Regions from separate parts of the Brevibacillus sp. SKDU10 genome, predicted to be linked through region 4. Evidence: predicted binding sites of a transcription regulator. Region 4 holds the regulator's gene; each other region holds the start of a gene.
What was found. The regulator Rex, encoded in region 4, represses fermentation and respiration genes when NADH is low (regulators of the CRP and FNR family bind a similar motif). The targets are predictions, from matches to a motif close to TTGTGAAATATTTCACAA.

Region 1 (4,222 bases), on a different contig from region 4:
GGATCCTATTCGGCGATGTTAGTGAGTCTGCTCGCTTACAAAAGCTGGTCAACACCCAGACAGAAATGACGGACGAGGTGTACGCTTCCATAATGGGCGGAGGCGCTTGTTGTGGTGGAGGAAATCAAGCAGCTTTAGTAGCCGAGATGTCTGATGAAGAGATCATCTGCGGCTGTAACGGTGTCACAAAAGGCAGTATCGTGACAGCGATAAAGGAACAAGGCTGCTCAACTGTAGATGAAATAAAAGCCTGCACAGGTGCAGCACGGTCCTGCGGGGGATGTAAGCCAATGGTGGAACAAGTGTTGCAATATGTGCTGGGAGATCAATTTGATATCAATGCGAATAAACAGGGAATCTGTGGATGTACTACGTTAAGCCGTGATGAAATCGTAGCTCAGATACAAGAGATGGGTCTTACTACGATTAAAGAAGTAATGCATGTATTAGCATGGAAAAATCCAGAAGGCTGCTCCAAATGCCGTCCTGCATTGAACTATTACTTAGGGATGATTCATCCGACAACGTATCAGGACGAAAAAGCTTCTCGCTTTGTGAATGAACGTTTAAACGCTAACATTAATAAAGACGGTACTTATACGGTAGTACCACGTATGTACGGCGGGGTAACGACAGCGGAGGATTTGAAAAAGATTGCTGATGTTGCTGTGAAATATGATGTGAAAATGGTCAAAATGACAGGTGGACAGCGAATCGACCTGGTGGGTGTACAGAAGGAGGATTTACCAAAAGTCTGGGCAGAGCTTGATATGCCGTCTGGTTATGCTTATGCCAAAGCCTTGCGCACAGTGAAAACCTGCGTTGGTTCTCGTTTCTGTCGATTTGGGACTGTTGATTCGATTGGGATGGGTATTGCTTTGGAGAAAAAATTCGAGCGTCTCGATATGCCGGCTAAATTTAAAATGGCGGTAAACGGTTGTCCGCGTAACTGTGCCGAGTCCTGCACAAAGGATATCGGGATTGTCGGTAACGATGGCGGATGGGAAATCTATGTTGGCGGTAATGGCGGTATTAAAGCACGTGTTGCTGATTTATTGTGCAAAGTAAAAAACGATGAGGAATTAATTGAGATTTGCGGAGCAGTCATCCAATACTATCGTGAAACAGGCAAGTATTTAGAACGTACTTCTGAATGGGTCGAGCGAATGGGATTAGAAATGATCCATAAAAATGTGGTCGAGGATGTAGAGAATCGTCAGCAGCTATTTGCTCGTATCGAATTAGCGCTTGCCCAAGTCCAAGACCCGTGGCAAAAAGTACTACAGGATCAAGAAACCAGAACAAAGTTGTTTGAACCAATTAAGGTGGAAAGCCTGTCATAGTACAGAAATGATAATGGACCAATGTCATGAAAAAAGGGGGAAAACAGCATGGGAGATTTCACTAAAACAATAACGATTGGACGAGTGGAAGAGTTCCCTGTTCAACTGGGGAGAGTGGTACAGATCGGAGAGGAGCAAGTCTGCGTCTTTCGATTGTCGGATGGGAGTATGTATGCGCTTGAGGATAAAAGTCCGTATCGAGGAGGACCTTTATCAGAAGGGATCGTTTCTGGCAAATATGTCTACGATCCTCTCTATGATTGGAAGATTTGCTTAGAGAGCGGTCAGGTTCAGGCGCCTGACACAGGCCAGGTCAAAACCTATCCATTACAGGTAATAGATGATATTGTTTCGATTCATATGGAGTGCAGGTAAAATGAGTGATACAGGTATATAACCTGTATCATTTTTCTTTTTTTAGGATCCAAAATGTGTTATATATCAACGGTTTTTAGTGTTAAAACAGTTTTATAAATGAAATGAAACAAATTTGTGAACCATATCACAAAATGGGTGTATATGTGATCTTTTTCACACACCGAGGCGCAATCTCTCTTGTATGATGAAACTGTAAAGAGCAGTTGTTCAGAATCGAAACAAGCTCTTTTACGAAATAAATCCTTCAATAGCTTTTTAATCATATAGATGGCCTTCGTTACAGGCAGAGACACCTCATGTAAAGAGTTGTGCTGCCGAGTACAGAACAACGAGCCAATACTTGAGGAGGTATGTAAGATGGCGATTCAAGAGAAAGACCTGCAAACATTTGAACACGCATGGAGAGGCTTTAAGCCAGGGAAATGGATGAAAACGATTGATACTCGTGACTTCATTGAAGAAAACATCACTCCTTACCATGGCGATGATAAATTTTTGGCTGGTGCTACTGCTAATACAAAAGCACTATGGGACATCATCTCTGACTTAACAAAAAAAGAACGTGAAAATGGTGGGGTTCTTGATGTAGATGTTAACACTCCTTCTACTATTACATCCCATAAACCAGGTTATTTGGATAAGGATAAAGAAAAGGTTGTAGGCTTACAAACAGACGAACCATTCAAGCGCTCGCTTCAGCCTTTCGGTGGAATCCGCATGATGATTGATGCTTGCAAAGCGTACGGCTTTGAAGTGCCGGAATCAATCATTCAGTTGTTTACCGATATTCGCAAAACACATAACCAAGGTGTATTCGATGCCTATACAGAAGAAATGAAAAAGGCTCGTCGTGCAGGTATTATCACAGGTCTTCCAGATGCTTACGGTCGCGGCCGCATCATTGGTGACTACCGTCGCGTAGCTTTATATGGTGTTGATCGCCTAATCGCTGAGAAAAAAGGCGACCTCCAACAATTAGAAGTAGATGCTTTAACAGAAGATGTTATTCGTTTACGGGAAGAAATCTCCGAACAAATTCGCTCCCTTCAAGAACTAAAATTGATGGCAAAAGAACATGGCTTTGATATCTCTGTGCCTGCTAAGAACGCACATGAGGCATTCCAATGGCTATACTTTGCCTACCTAGCTGCTATTAAAGAACAAAATGGAGCCGCAATGAGCTTAGGACGTGTGTCCTCATTCTTAGATGCTTACATTGAGCGTGATCTTGCTGAGGGTACATTGACAGAAGAAGCGGCACAGGAATTAGTTGATCATTTCGTCATGAAGCTGCGCATTGTTAAATTCCTGCGTACTCCTGATTACAATGAGTTATTCTCCGGCGATCCAACCTGGGTAACTGAATCCATCGCTGGGATGTCGTTAAGTGGCAAAACTCGTACAACGAAAAACTCTTTCCGTTTCTTGCATACACTTTATAATCTTGGTCCGGCTCCAGAGCCAAACTTGACTGTTCTTTGGTCTAAAGATCTTCCTGAGAACTTCAAAAAGTTCTGCTCAAAAGTATCCATTGAAACAAGCTCTATCCAATACGAAAACGACGATTTGATGCGTCCATACTTTGGTGACGATTATGGTATCGCATGCTGCGTATCCGCAATGAGAATTGGTAAGCAAATGCAATTCTTTGGCGCACGTGCTAACCTTGCGAAAGCACTGCTTTATACAATTAATGGTGGTGTGGATGAGAAATCAGGCGTACAGGTAGGACCTCAATTCGCTCCTATTACTTCCGAAGTGCTTGATTTTGATGAAGTCATGGCGAAGTTCGACAATGTTATGGAGTGGCTCGCGAAGCTATACATGAATACATTAAACGTAATTCATTACATGCATGATAAATACTCTTATGAGCGTATTGAAATGGCATTGCACGATCGTGAAATCCTCCGCACGATGGCTTGCGGTATCGCTGGTTTATCCGTAGTAGCAGACTCCTTATCTGCTATCAAGTATGCGAAAGTAAAACCGATTCGTAATGAACAAGGTATTGCGGTCGATTTCGAAGCAGAAGGCGAATATCCTCAATATGGTAATAACGATGATCGTGTTGACTCCATCGCAATTGATATCATGGAGCGCTTCATGAACAAAATTCGTAAGCATAAAGCCTACCGTAATGCATTGCCAACAATGTCAGTACTCACAATCACCTCCAACGTAGTTTATGGTAAAAAGACAGGTACGACTCCAGATGGACGTCAAGCTGGTGAACCATTTGCACCGGGTGCGAACCCAATGCATGGACGCGATAAAAAAGGTGCTTTGGCATCCTTGTCTTCCGTAGCTAAACTTCCGTATGAGCATAGCTTGGATGGTATCTCTAATACATTCTCAATCGTGCCAAAAGCGTTGGGTAAAGACCTAGAATCTCGGGTTACTAATATGGTTGCGATGATGGACGGTTACATGACGCCAGATGGCGGTCATCACCTAAATGTAAACGTATTTGACCGTGAACAATTGCTGGATGCGATGGA
Region 2 (4,222 bases), on a different contig from region 4:
CTATTCCCGGATCGGTATCAATGATAATGTGGTGTATTGGTTCCATCTCGATCGTCCTTTCTTATCCATTATGTAACCGTTTACCCATCTTATTGTAAGGATGGGCTAGCTAGTTCGTCAATTACAAGGGAAAACTAGATACGACTAGACCAGCACTGCGAGAGTTGTATTTTCATAAAGAAAAGCCGCTCCCTACAGGAACGGCCTTACATACTTCTATATTCTTCGTAAGAGTTTTACTCCAAAAAAACTCTTATTTGAGTAACGAAATGTAATAATGCTCCGAACAGATAAGGTCAATCGTGCTGATCTGATAACTCACTAGTTCATACCGGCTACTGCTACTGGTCTAATCCTTCTCTTATCTTTTGTCTTTCTATTTTACTTTTTCGCTTTTTCCAAGGCTTGATTAACAGCCTCTTTTACAGCACTACTAGATTTAGATGCACCAGAGATAGCCTCTACACCCTCTGTTCCTTGTTTTTCAATGATCTCGGGGATCGTGTTCTCCATAACAGCTTCAATCAGATTTTGGGTTTCTTCATGCTCTAGGATCTTAATGCCGTCGATTTTGCCTGCCTTCACTTCTACAGACACTTTGATATCGCTACTAGCACCGCGAGCCACACCTTCATATGCGCCGTCCTTAAATTTACCGGTATCAGTCGCTCCACAACCAACCAGCACCATCGCCGCCATCGCTAGCATAGCTACTAGATAAAATAGTTTTTTCATAATCATTCTCTCCTCAATTTCTTGCTTTCAAGATTACTTCGCGGCCTTTGCTGCATTTTGTCCTGCAATGCGACCAAATGTTACGATATCAGCCATGGCATTACCACCTAGGCGGTTACCGCCATGTACGCCGCCTGTAACTTCTCCGGCTGCATAAAGACCTTTGATGACTTGGCCTTCTTTATTCATGACTTCTGCATTGGTATTGATTTGTAGGCCACCCATAGTGTGATGAACCGCAGGAGTTACTTGAATGGCATAAACCTTTCCTTGGTTTAACTGAAGAGGTAGGTCATCACGCTTAAATTCCTTATCTTGTTTCGCTGCTACCGCATCATTATATGTTTTTACACTTTTCGTCATAGCGTCTTTATCTACACCGATCTTATCAGCCAGTTCTTCGACAGAATCAGCTTCTGTTACTAGCTGCATGTTGAAGTACTCTTCTACCGCTTTTAGACCTTTTCTTAATCCGTCATCAAAGAACAGGTAAGCAACACCATCTTTTTGATCCAAAATACCTTTAGACACTACGTCACGAGTTAATAGCTCATTGATGAAACGTTTACCGTCTTTATTGATTAGGATAGCTCCATTTCCGCGAACAGCTTCTGTTACCATCACACCTTTTTCAGGAACAACCGTTGGGTGTGTTTGAATTTCAGCCATATCAACTAAATTGGCACCAACGCTTTCTCCTAACGTAATCCCTTCACCCAATGCTCCTGGATGATTCGTTGTCGCAAAGCCTTTTAGCTCTGGTTTATAAGAAATAACCATCTCCTGATTAGCTGAAAAACCGCCTGTAGCTAAAATGACCGCCTTTGCATTAATCGTGTAAGCCTTACCATCTTTATTCTCGGCTTTTACACCAACAATATTGCCCTGTTGATCTTTGATAATTGCGACCGCTTTATTTTTTACACGGACATCAACATTTTGTTCTTTTACTTTATTCTTTAAAGTAGATATAACATTAGAGCCTACAGCCGCTCCGCCAGTCGGACGATGAATACGGCTTACACTTGCTCCACCCGCACGACCAACGTCAGATAAATCAGCACCCATTGATTCTAGCCAAACCACAGAATCTTTCGCTTGCGTAGTCAGAATTTTTACCAGCTCAGGGTTATTCTTATTGTGTCCGCCCTTCATTGTATCTTGGTAAAACAGCTCTTGGCTGTCTTCAATTCCTTTTTTCTTTTGTGCTTCCGTTCCCGCTGCATTTAAACCGCCAGTAGCGCGAGTTGTGTTGCCTCCGACCATCGGCATTTTTTCCAGTACGATTACCTTGGCACCAGCATTTGTGGCTTCTACCGCGGCTGATAGACCTGCACCGCCTGCACCAATTACTACGATATCCGTACTTTCATCCTGAGGAGTAGCTGTCTCGGTTGTAGTCTTGCCTTCCGTTGCACCCGGAGTCGTTGAACTCCCGCATCCAGACAGCACAGGAACTGCCAAAAATGCAGCCATCATAAGAGACATCCATTTCTTCATGTTGAATCCTCCCTTTTTTCTACCACTTGATAAATGGATATTCAGTACCTTTTTCTTCTCTTTTTTATATGAAAGCAATAACGTTATCCTTCGATGGTAGTATAAACAGTAGATGTTCTAATGTATGTGAATAATTTCACACTATATTTTTTTGTGATGACCATCCCTGCGTCCTTCTTTCCTCGTTTTTTTCAAATGTAAGGTATTTTCTGTAATAATCAGACAAGCGCCTCATCTGGATTCAAAATAACTTTACCTGCTTTTATTCTCGTATGTATGCGGTTCTTACCCTGTTTGTAGCAGATCGGGCGTAGTGTAAAAAAGCAACGGTTGTGAATGTGATAACATTCACAAAACGTTCACTGTCATCTTGACTAATACGCTCCTATAATAAACAGCATAAACACTATTACAACAGTGTTTATCGTACAAAAGAGAAATAACAGACTTGCACATAAATCCTAACTGCTTGGAGGACTAGCTATGAGAATTGCTGTTATTGGATGCACACATGCCGGAACTGCCGCTATTGTTACTGCTGCTAAGTTATATCCAGATGCTCACATTACCGTTTATGAACGAAATGATAATATCTCTTTTCTTTCTTGCGGTATTGCCTTGTATGTAGGTGGTGTAGTGAAAGACCCGCAAGGCTTGTTCTACTCTTCCCCAGAGAAATTAGCTGAGCTTGGCGTGGTTACGAATATGCGCCACGATGTTATCTCAATTGATACAGATCACAAAACATTGGTCGTTCGCAATTTAAATACAAATGAAGAGATCATAGATTCCTATGATAAATTAATCGTTACTACTGGTTCTTGGCCAATCATGCCTAACTTAGCAGGAATTGAGCTAGACAATATCGTACTGTCCAAGAATTTTAACCACTCCAATACCATTATTGAAAAGGCAAAAACAGCTAAAAATGTGGTGGTCGTTGGGGCTGGATACATTGGGATTGAATTAGTCGAGGCCTTTGAAATGAATGGCAAGCAGGTGACGCTCATTGATAGTGCTGATCGGATTCTAAACCGTTACCTTGATGAAGAATTTACTCACGTTACTGAAAAAAAATTACAGGATCATGGTGTTACACTTGCTCTAGGCCAAACTGTTACGAAATTTGAAGGCATGGACGGTCAAGTGACAAAGGTCATCACCACAAAAGGCGAATACGAGGCTGACTTGGTGATTCTATGCATTGGCTTTCGTCCAAATACAGGCTTGCTTGCAGGACAAGTCGATATGTTAAGTAACGGAGCCATTATCGTAAATGAATACATGCAAACTAGCAAAACGGATGTGTATGCTGCTGGAGACAGTTGTGCGATTCGCTACAATCCTACCGGGCAACACACCTATATTCCCCTCGCCACTAATGCTGTGCGTATGGGTACACTAGTTGCTAAGAATCTAGTGACTCCTACCATGGCTTATATGGGCACACAAGGAACATCCGGGATTAAAATTTATGATTATAACATCGCTTCTACTGGAGTAACAGAAGGGGCAGCTTCAGACTTAGCTATCAATGTGAAAACTGTCACAATCGAAGACAGCTATCGACCAGAATTCATGCCAGAGCATGAAAAGGTCTTATTAAAAGTAGTCTTTGAAGAGACTTCTCGCCGCATTGTCGGAGCCCAAATCATGTCCAAGGCTGATTTAACGCAATCCATGAATACCTTATCTGTCTGCATCCAAAATCATATGACAATCGATCAGCTTGCCTTTGTCGATTTCTTCTTCCAACCGCATTACAACAAGCCTTGGAACTTCTTAAATCAGGCTGGCTTGCAAGCAATGTAGAAACAATAGATTCAACAGCTTGGTACGCCTATTTGGCAAATCAATAGGTGATCAGCAAAAAGAGCGTCAGCCTAGCTAACGCTCTTTTTCTCTCTTGCTTTTTCAACCTACACGCCAAGCAAGGCTCCCTGTTCCATTACTTTCTTCTCATCTAAATAGAAGTCTGGCTCCATTA
Region 3 (4,222 bases), on a different contig from region 4:
AAATACTTCATACACAATTGGTAAGAGATAATTTATTAAAAAACATAGAGGATCGATTAAACGGATCAAATGATAAAAAAATAAGAGAACACTATAAAAATTGGTTCAATGAGTTTAAGACGATATTCGAGAAAACCGAAATTGTAAAGTATTGGATGAACGATAATCCTGATGATTTAGAAGAATTCATTTATCAATTTAATATCTCGTTAAACCACCTAAGAAAATTTTATTTAGTACATGATATCTAATTCGACATTATTTCTTTGGCCTTTAATATTAATGCTATTTTATACTTACATTTTGTATGAGTCTTCTATATTTACTTCAAACAAATAATTTTATCTTTAACTTTCAAAAAATATTTAGTAAACAATAATCTTATCAAAAAAGAACCCAGTTAAAATCTGATTTTTTTATCTTTATAGCACTGTTATTCTACCGTCTCTTGATTATGGAGAAAATCCCTTAAACTGTATTTTACAAGATCACTTTCTCCCTAGAGAGAGTGATCTTGTTTTATTTACAAAGTTTTTCACCCTCACATAAGATAATGCTCCACTTAATAGTCATAACTGCGAAATTTTATAATAACTATACTAACTTACCTTAATATAAAATAGAGATATGAATAGGCTTAAACCGTTATTGTTACTAATACTACATTTAGCTTGGTCTTTCTATATATCATATATGCCAAGTGATTTCTCTATAAATTCATATAAATTCTTATTTTTCTTGACTCAGTAATTTGTTCAACCAAGCAATAATCAATCCTTTTTACAACACCTTTATTCTTAATTCTATTTACTTCATAAAAACTTCTAAGTCATATTCATGTAAATTCCAAGATCAATACTTCAAAAAAATGTTTTTTCCTCTCTAAATACTCTATCATCTCCAAACCCTTATTGTTTTATTTAAAAATTCATTCCTATCACTTTTAAAATTATGACTCAATTTTTTCTTCAAGTTGTAGACTATTCAACTTCTTACAAACGGGAAAGTCAGATTTTTAATAAAAAAAGACAGTCCAAAGCTAACTAAAGCAAGCTTCAGACTGTCTTTGCAGGTATAGAAAAGCTTTTTTATTGAGTCATCCCCATCATTTGTTTCATGTCCTCCTGCGCATGTCCGATCAGTTTAACATTAAACAAATCCTGCAAAACGGTTAGCACGCCTGGTTGAATAAATTCAGGCAGCTTTGGACCAATTCGAATATCCTTGATTCCCAAGCTGAACAACCCGAGCAGGATAGCCACTGCTTTTTGTTCAAACCAGGAAAGCACAATACTAACCGGCAAATCGTTGACCTCGCAGCCAAATGCGTCTGCCAGAGCAGCTGCAATCTTAATTGTAGATACAGAGTTATTGCACTGCCCTAAATCAATGTAGCGAGGAATATCGGTTCCTGGCACTGTTCCATAGTCCACATCATTAAAACGGAACTTTCCACAGGACGTGGTAAGAATAACTGTTTCTTTTGGTAAAGAAGTCGCCAATTCCCGGTAGTACTCGCCGCCTTTCCCCGGTGCGTCACACCCTGCGATTACGAAGAAGCGTTTGATCTTGCCTGCTTTCACAGCATCAATAATCTCTGGTGCAAGCCCTAATACCGTTTCATGATGGTATCCAGTAGTTAGAGTGAGCTCTGATTCGATATTTGCTTCTGGCAGGGAGAGTGCTTTTTCGATCAGTGGAGCAAAATCGTCGTTTTCAATCTTAGTCACTCCCTCCAACCCAGCGACATCGTAGGAGTAAAACCGGTCAGCGTAACTGCCTTTTATCGGCATCACGCAGTTTGTAGTCGCAAGAATCGCTCCTGGAAACTCCTCAAACAGCCGTCGTTGGTCGAACCATGCTTTGCCGATGTTTCCTTTTAAATGCGGGTACTTTTTCAAGGCAGGATATCCGTGAGCAGGCAGCATCTCGGAATGAGTGAAGATGTTTATGCCCTTTCCCTCTGTCTGTTTCAGCAATTCCTCTAGTGCAAATAGATTATGTCCAGTAACCACAATGCATTTGCCTTCGATTTTATTTTGTGATACGGTCACAGGCTGCGGAATGCCGAAGTGCTCGGTATGTGCTTTGTCCAGTAGCTCCATCACCTTGATCGCGGCCTGACCTACCTTCATCGCCATTTTTAGATGCTCATCCAGATTAAAGTTAACGTTAGTCAAAGTAAAATATAGCGCTTCCTGAGTGATGCCATCCACTTCAGAGTCGATATAACCCAGTTGGCGGGCATGAGTTGCATACGCTGCAATCCCTTTTAACGCAAAAACGATCGTGTCTTGAATGCTAGCCAATTCCTCTGTTTTCCCACAGACACCGATCACCTTACACCCACCGCTCGGGGTTTGTTCGCATTGGTAACAGAACATCACGATCTCTCCTTTTCTCTTCTACTCTTTATGAGTTGATTATAAAAATCAGCCATCCTATTCGATGTGATGCGGCTCACAAAAAGGGTGGAGAATCGGTGACAAGCGAGTGAAAAAAATTTACAAAGCTCTCCGCAGCCTCTCTCACTGTTGAGGTATGAAAAAAGAACCTTCGATCCAAAGATAGATCAAAAGTTCTTTTTTTCTTGCCAATAATACCTATTATTTACGTAGCTTTTTATTTTCTCCCTGTTTTTCCAATATCGCTGTTCAGTCTCTTCATCATAGAAGCAATTATCCATTAATGAAAAATGTTGCTACACTTTTTCATTACATATCTTTGTTTCTACATCCAAAGAATTAGCTATAGGCTGGTTCTTTTTCACTTAGACCAAGCGTCTGCGCTGTTGAAGCAAGAATCTCTTGGAAAAACTCTGGGTTTTCCACTAGTGACACGCCATAAGAAGGAATCATTTCTTTAATTTTCGATTCCCAATCTTTCATATGTTGCGGGAAGCATTTTTCTAATACCTCCAGCATAACGTGAACGCAAGTAGAAGCACCCGGAGAAGCGCCTAGCAATGCAGCTATCGAGCCGTCAGCGGCACTAACCACTTCCGTACCAAATTGAAGTGTTCCTTTACCGCCAGCCTCAGTATCTTTGATAACTTGCACACGTTGGCCTGCTACCACGATATACCAATCCTCGCTTTTAGCGTTCGGGATAAACTCGCGCAAGTCTTCCATGCGCTTTTCATTCGATAACATAACCTGCTGGATCAGGTATTTTGTCAATGACATCTCTTTTACGCCCGCCGCCAACATAGTGAGGACATTATTCGGTTTTACGGAACCTATCAAATCAAAATTGGAACCCGTTTTTAGGAATTTTGGTGAGAAGCCGGCAAACGGTCCAAACAGCAATGTTTTTTTGTTGTCGATATATCTTGTATCAAGGTGCGGAACAGACATTGGAGGAGCCCCAACCTTAGCTTTACCGTATACTTTAGCGTGGTGCTTCTCTACAACCTCCGGATTGTTACATACCATAAATAGTCCGCTTACCGGGAATCCTCCAATATGTTTTGACTCGGGAATACCGGTTTTTTGGAGTAAAGGCAGACTTCCGCCGCCACCGCCGATAAAGACGAATTTTGCCGTATGGTGTTGGATTTTACCGCTATTGATATCATGCACTTTGACTTCCCACAAGCCGTCGCTAGTACGCTTAATATCCTTAACGCTATGCTTGTAGTTAATCTCGACATTTTTACTCTGTAAGTGGTCAAACAGCATACGTGTTAAGGCACCAAAGTTGACATCTGTTCCAGAGTCGATTTTGGTTGCCGCTATCGGTTCATTTGATGTACGGCCTTCTATGATAAGCGGAATCCATTCCTTCAGCTTTTCAGGATCATCGGAAAATTCCATCCCTTGGAACAATGGATTTTTTGAAAGCGCTTCAAAACGTTTTTTCAAAAATGTTACATTTGTTTCCCCTTGAACCAAACTCATATGAGGTATTGGCATGATAAAGTCCTGTGGATTACGAATCAGATTGCTTTCTACAAGGTAGGACCAAAACTGTCTGGAAAGCTGAAACTGTTCATTAATTTTTATCGCTTTTTTAATATCTACAGATCCGTCAGATTTTTCGGATGTATAGTTAAGCTCGCACAGTGCGGAATGACCTGTACCCGCATTATTCCATTCGTTAGAGCTTTCTTCTCCTGCGTTTGCGAGTTTTTCAAACACTTTGATTTCCCATTCGGGTGCTAACTCCTTGAGCAATGATCCCAAAGTCGCGCTCATGATTCCCGCACCAATTAAAATAACGT
Region 4 (4,222 bases):
TTCGTTTTAAGCAGGGAGTGGGCCGATTAATACGTCAACAGACAGACAGCGGTGTTGTAATTGTATTTGATACACGCATAATTGAATCTAAATATGGTCGTATGTTTTTGCAATCTTTGCCGCCTTATCAGGTAGAGACTGGTCCATGGACTACATTACGTGAGCGAATAGCTCCTTTTTTACGATAAAATCATTTCCTAGGAAAAATAAATCTAAAATGATTGTATGAATTTTACCCAAGCCATAAGGTAGGAGGGAAGCAGATCCATGACTACAAAGCGACATAACCTATTTCTAGTTATTTGTATAGGCATGATGATCTTTGCATTATCCCAAACCGTTGAAGCAAGCCGGTCCATTGCGATAGCACATCAGCTACAGCATATTGAGGACCCCGATGCTGTTGAACAGGAGGAAGATTTTGTTGGGCTTACCACTACTTTTTTCTCTTTACCAGAAGGAGAAAGTACGCTCATTCGCTTCCCTTCTGGTAAAACGATGCTAATTGATACAGGGAGCGAAAAAGATACGGAAAAATTGGTTTCCTTGCTACTTGAGCGCCATGTTACAAAAGTAGATTACCTGTTATTGACAAACGATTTACCTACTCATATCGGTGGCTATGATAAGCTTGCGGAGAAAATTCAATTTGATAAGATTTACATGCCGAAATTGACAGCCTTCGCAATTCACAGTAATATCCATATATCTAGGGAAAAGCAAGTTGTGTATGTAAAGGAAAAGGATCAATTACTGGATGGGAAAGATGTGGTGATCACATTTTTACATCCTAGCGAGAACCTGTTTTTATCACCGCAGGATAATTCGCTTGTGTTTTGTCTGACCCAAGGAGAGCTCCAATTTTTGTTCACCAGTGCCATCAATGAAAAAGCAGAGGAGCGTTTGCTTGCGAAATACCCTTCTTTACTGCCGGCTGAAATCTTAAAGGTTGGGGCACAAGGTAGCAATCAGGCTTCTATTCAATCCTTCTTAACTAAGGTTGATCCCCAGATTGCTGTTGTGCAGACCGGTATTGTGCGTGAGCAATGGAAAGACTCCATGCGTGAGGTGGTGGAGCGTTTGGAGGAATCATGGGCAGATACGTATGTGACTAGCCGGGATGGGTCAATTACCATTCTCTCTAACGGACAAGATTACAAGGTTTTAAAGGCAGTCAAGACCTCTACACGTGATAGACAACGAAGTTAGGAGTGCAATTTATGGGGAAAGTACCAAAAATTTCTGAAGCGGTCGTTCGCCGTCTGCCGATCTATTTGCGATATTTAACAAATCTACAGGAACTACAGGTAAAAACGGTGTCTTCCCAACAGATGGGCAAAACAATGGATATTAATCCAGCCCAAATTCGAAAGGACCTGTCTGCATTTGGTGACTTTGGTAAAAAAGGCATTGGCTATGACGTAGATTACTTGATTGAAAAGATTCGTCATATCTTGAAATTGGACCAAGTGATCCATGTAGCGTTGGTGGGGGCCGGTAATCTAGGTCAAGCGATTTCCAATTACAATGTGTATTTAAAAGATAACATGAAAATTGTTTCCATTTTTGATGCCGACCCGCAAAAAATAGGTAAGGATTTAGGTGGATTGGTCATTGAATCGATTGATAAAATGGAAGATATCATCAAGGAAAAGCAAATTCGGATGGCGATAATTACAACGCCAGCCTCCGCCGCACAGGAAGTGGCAAATAAACTGATCGAAGCTGGAATAGAAGCGATCCTCAATTTTGCCCCAACAACCATTCGCACCGAAAAAGAAGTAAAAATTGATCATAACGATTTGACTTCCAGCTTGCAAAGCTTAGCGTATTATTTAAACTAAGTAATAACTAACAGATAAAGGGAGAGTGTCTACGTTGATGAAAATCATTACCAACGCAACCGTAATCACTGTTAACGAACAAAATGAGGTTATTCATAATGGAGCGGTTGGCTTTGATGGGGGAAAAATTACATATGTAGGTAAAACGCCTGAGGATTTATCAGCATATGACGAAATCATTGATGGAACTAATAAATATCTTATGCCAGGATTAATTAATACACATGGTCACGTAGGCATGTCTCTACTGCGCGGCTTTGCGGATGACCTACCTTTAAAACAATGGCTGGAAGAAAAAATGTGGCCAATGGAAGGTCAATTTACAGCGGAGCATGTGAAATGGGGTACAGCTATTTCCATTATCGAGATGATTCGTACCGGTACAACTACCTTTGTAGATATGTATGATCATATGGATACAGTAGCACAGGAAGTGGAAGCATCCGGGATGCGCGGTGTACTATGCCGTGGGGTAATTGGTTTCTGCTCCGAAGAAGAACGCCAGCAGAAATTGCAAGAAGCGGCATCTTTCGCATCACGTTGGAACGGTGCAGCCAACGGTCGTATCCATACAATGATGTCGCCGCATGCACCTTATACGTGCTCTCCTGAGTACATCCAGCAAATCCTTGAGAAGGCAATCGAGTTAAACATACCATTACATATCCATATGTCTGAATCAAAAGCAGAAGTGGAACAAAACGTTCAGGATTACGGTGTACGCCCTGTTGCTCACTTAGAAAATCTAGGTGTATTTAATCACCCTACACTAGTTGCCCATGCTGTGCATTTAACGGATGAAGAAATTGATACATTAGCTAAATATGATGTTAAAGTAGCTCATAATCCAATTAGTAACTTAAAATTGGCAAGTGGTGTAGCAAGAGTACCTGAGATGCTTGCGAAAGGTGTTTGTGTAAGTTTGGCAACTGACAGCTCAGCAAGTAACAACAACTTGAATCTATTTGAAGAGCTAAAATTAGCAGCTATCCTGCATAAGGGTGTTTCCTATGACCCAGAAGTGGTTCCGGCAGAAGAAGCGCTTCGCATGGCTACACGTTATGCGGCAGATGCTGTGTTCCAAAAAGACAGCTTAGGGTCCTTAGAAGTAGGGAAAAAAGCAGATATGATTATGCTAAATGCTGCCCAAGCACATTTCCAACCGGCAAATGATCCGATTTCCCATGTCGTTTATGCAGCAAATGGCTATGATGTAACAGATACAATTGTTGATGGGCATTTCTTAATGAAAGATAAAGAGTTAATCACAATGGATGAACAAAAAGCAATCGCTGAAGTGAACCGTGTGTTTGCATTATTAAAGCAATAAGCTCATAAAAGTCGCCTATCCATATGACAAAGGCTCCTGCCAAGTGGTTGATACGGCAGGAGACAGTGTAGTGTAGGTGTGTAGGCAGAGAAAAAATTTAATCCGTCCGTTGCATCTCTGTTTGCCATAAATCTGTAAGTGAGGAGTGACGAACAGAGAGCGTAGCGGTAGGTGGCAAGGTACGCAGCGGTGAGGACAGACCTACCCAGGATTCGTACAAATCGTGTTGTTCCCAACCCTGTTTAGGTAGGACAAGGCTCCTGTCGGTTTGATTCACACGCTCACCTCCTTGTGGTGTACTGATAGTATGGCTACTTCTCATGACTCTATAATTAGTAAGTTTTCCACGTGGTTCTAAAACCTTCTTGTATCTCATAATTGTTAGGAGATACGTAAGGGAGGGGTTACCCATGTACGTGAAGCAACGGTATCTTTGGCTGTTGGTGCCAATAGTAGCTTGCTTATTTGGTTTGGGTGTATTGCTGGGGCAAGCAACAGACAAGCTATCTGTAGCACAAGACAGGACGAATGAGCTGAATGATAAAAGTAGCTGGAATGCGGATCAAAATCAAAATAACACCAATCTAAAACAATTGATTGACCAGCTTTTTGCAGAGAAAGCAACTCCATTTGGAGTCAAGATACAGAATCAACCTTTTACAGGGAGCTATCGAGGCAATCACTTTCAACTAACTGGGGCATTACAGGGAAAAAAAGTGAAAATTGAACGTAACAATCGAGGTGCTTCGCTCGTCATAGATAATGAACAACGGGATTTGAACGTACTGCCCTATGCCTTGTTTACACCATCTGAGCATGCCTCACTCTTGAAAGATCAAATTTCACAGCTACAGCCTGTCGCACTCGTTTCAAGAGATGAAGCAGGTTTGCGAGGGTATAGCGTTAGCCTACAGCCAGAAAAAGTCAAAGACCTTTTACGAGAATGGTTGGGACCATCTTTTCCTGTAGAAAATGAACTTGTACAATTGCAGCAATCAACTACAATTGACTATCACTTGTGGTATGATGATGAAAGAAAACAATTGAA

Region 1: pflB (formate C-acetyltransferase) is a predicted target of Rex. The motif match lies at 1,834-1,851, and genes of this name have one in related genera.
Region 2: AYJ08_RS14655 (flavocytochrome c) is a predicted target of Rex. The motif match lies at 2,360-2,377, and genes of this name have one in related genera.
Region 3: hcp (hydroxylamine reductase) is a predicted target of Rex. The motif match lies at 2,449-2,466, and genes of this name have one in related genera.

What each region holds. Positions count from the first base shown of each region.
Region 1 covers NZ_LSSO01000002.1:33,133-37,354, forward strand. Annotated here, with positions in the region: gene nirB (nitrite reductase large subunit NirB) at 1-1,343, shown strand, start outside; gene nirD (nitrite reductase small subunit NirD) at 1,392-1,718, shown strand; gene pflB (formate C-acetyltransferase) at 2,079-4,222, shown strand, end outside.
Region 2 covers NZ_LSSO01000169.1:116,614-120,835, reverse strand. Annotated here, with positions in the region: gene rihC (ribonucleoside hydrolase RihC) at 1-46, opposite strand, end outside; gene AYJ08_RS14660 (FMN-binding protein) at 382-735, opposite strand; gene AYJ08_RS14655 (flavocytochrome c) at 769-2,235, opposite strand; gene AYJ08_RS14650 (FAD-dependent oxidoreductase) at 2,719-4,047, shown strand; gene AYJ08_RS14645 (aminopeptidase) at 4,155-4,222, opposite strand, start outside.
Region 3 covers NZ_LSSO01000141.1:72,588-76,809, reverse strand. Annotated here, with positions in the region: gene AYJ08_RS09415 (AAA family ATPase) at 1-251, shown strand, start outside; gene hcp (hydroxylamine reductase) at 1,089-2,384, opposite strand; gene AYJ08_RS09405 (malate:quinone oxidoreductase) at 2,745-4,222, opposite strand, start outside.
Region 4 covers NZ_LSSO01000172.1:34,885-39,106, reverse strand. Annotated here, with positions in the region: gene dinG (ATP-dependent DNA helicase DinG) at 1-188, shown strand, start outside; gene AYJ08_RS15210 (ComEC/Rec2 family competence protein) at 268-1,209, shown strand; gene AYJ08_RS15205 (redox-sensing transcriptional repressor Rex) at 1,221-1,844, shown strand; gene AYJ08_RS15200 (amidohydrolase) at 1,882-3,174, shown strand; gene AYJ08_RS15195 (hypothetical protein) at 3,272-3,451, opposite strand; gene AYJ08_RS15190 (hypothetical protein) at 3,585-4,222, shown strand, end outside.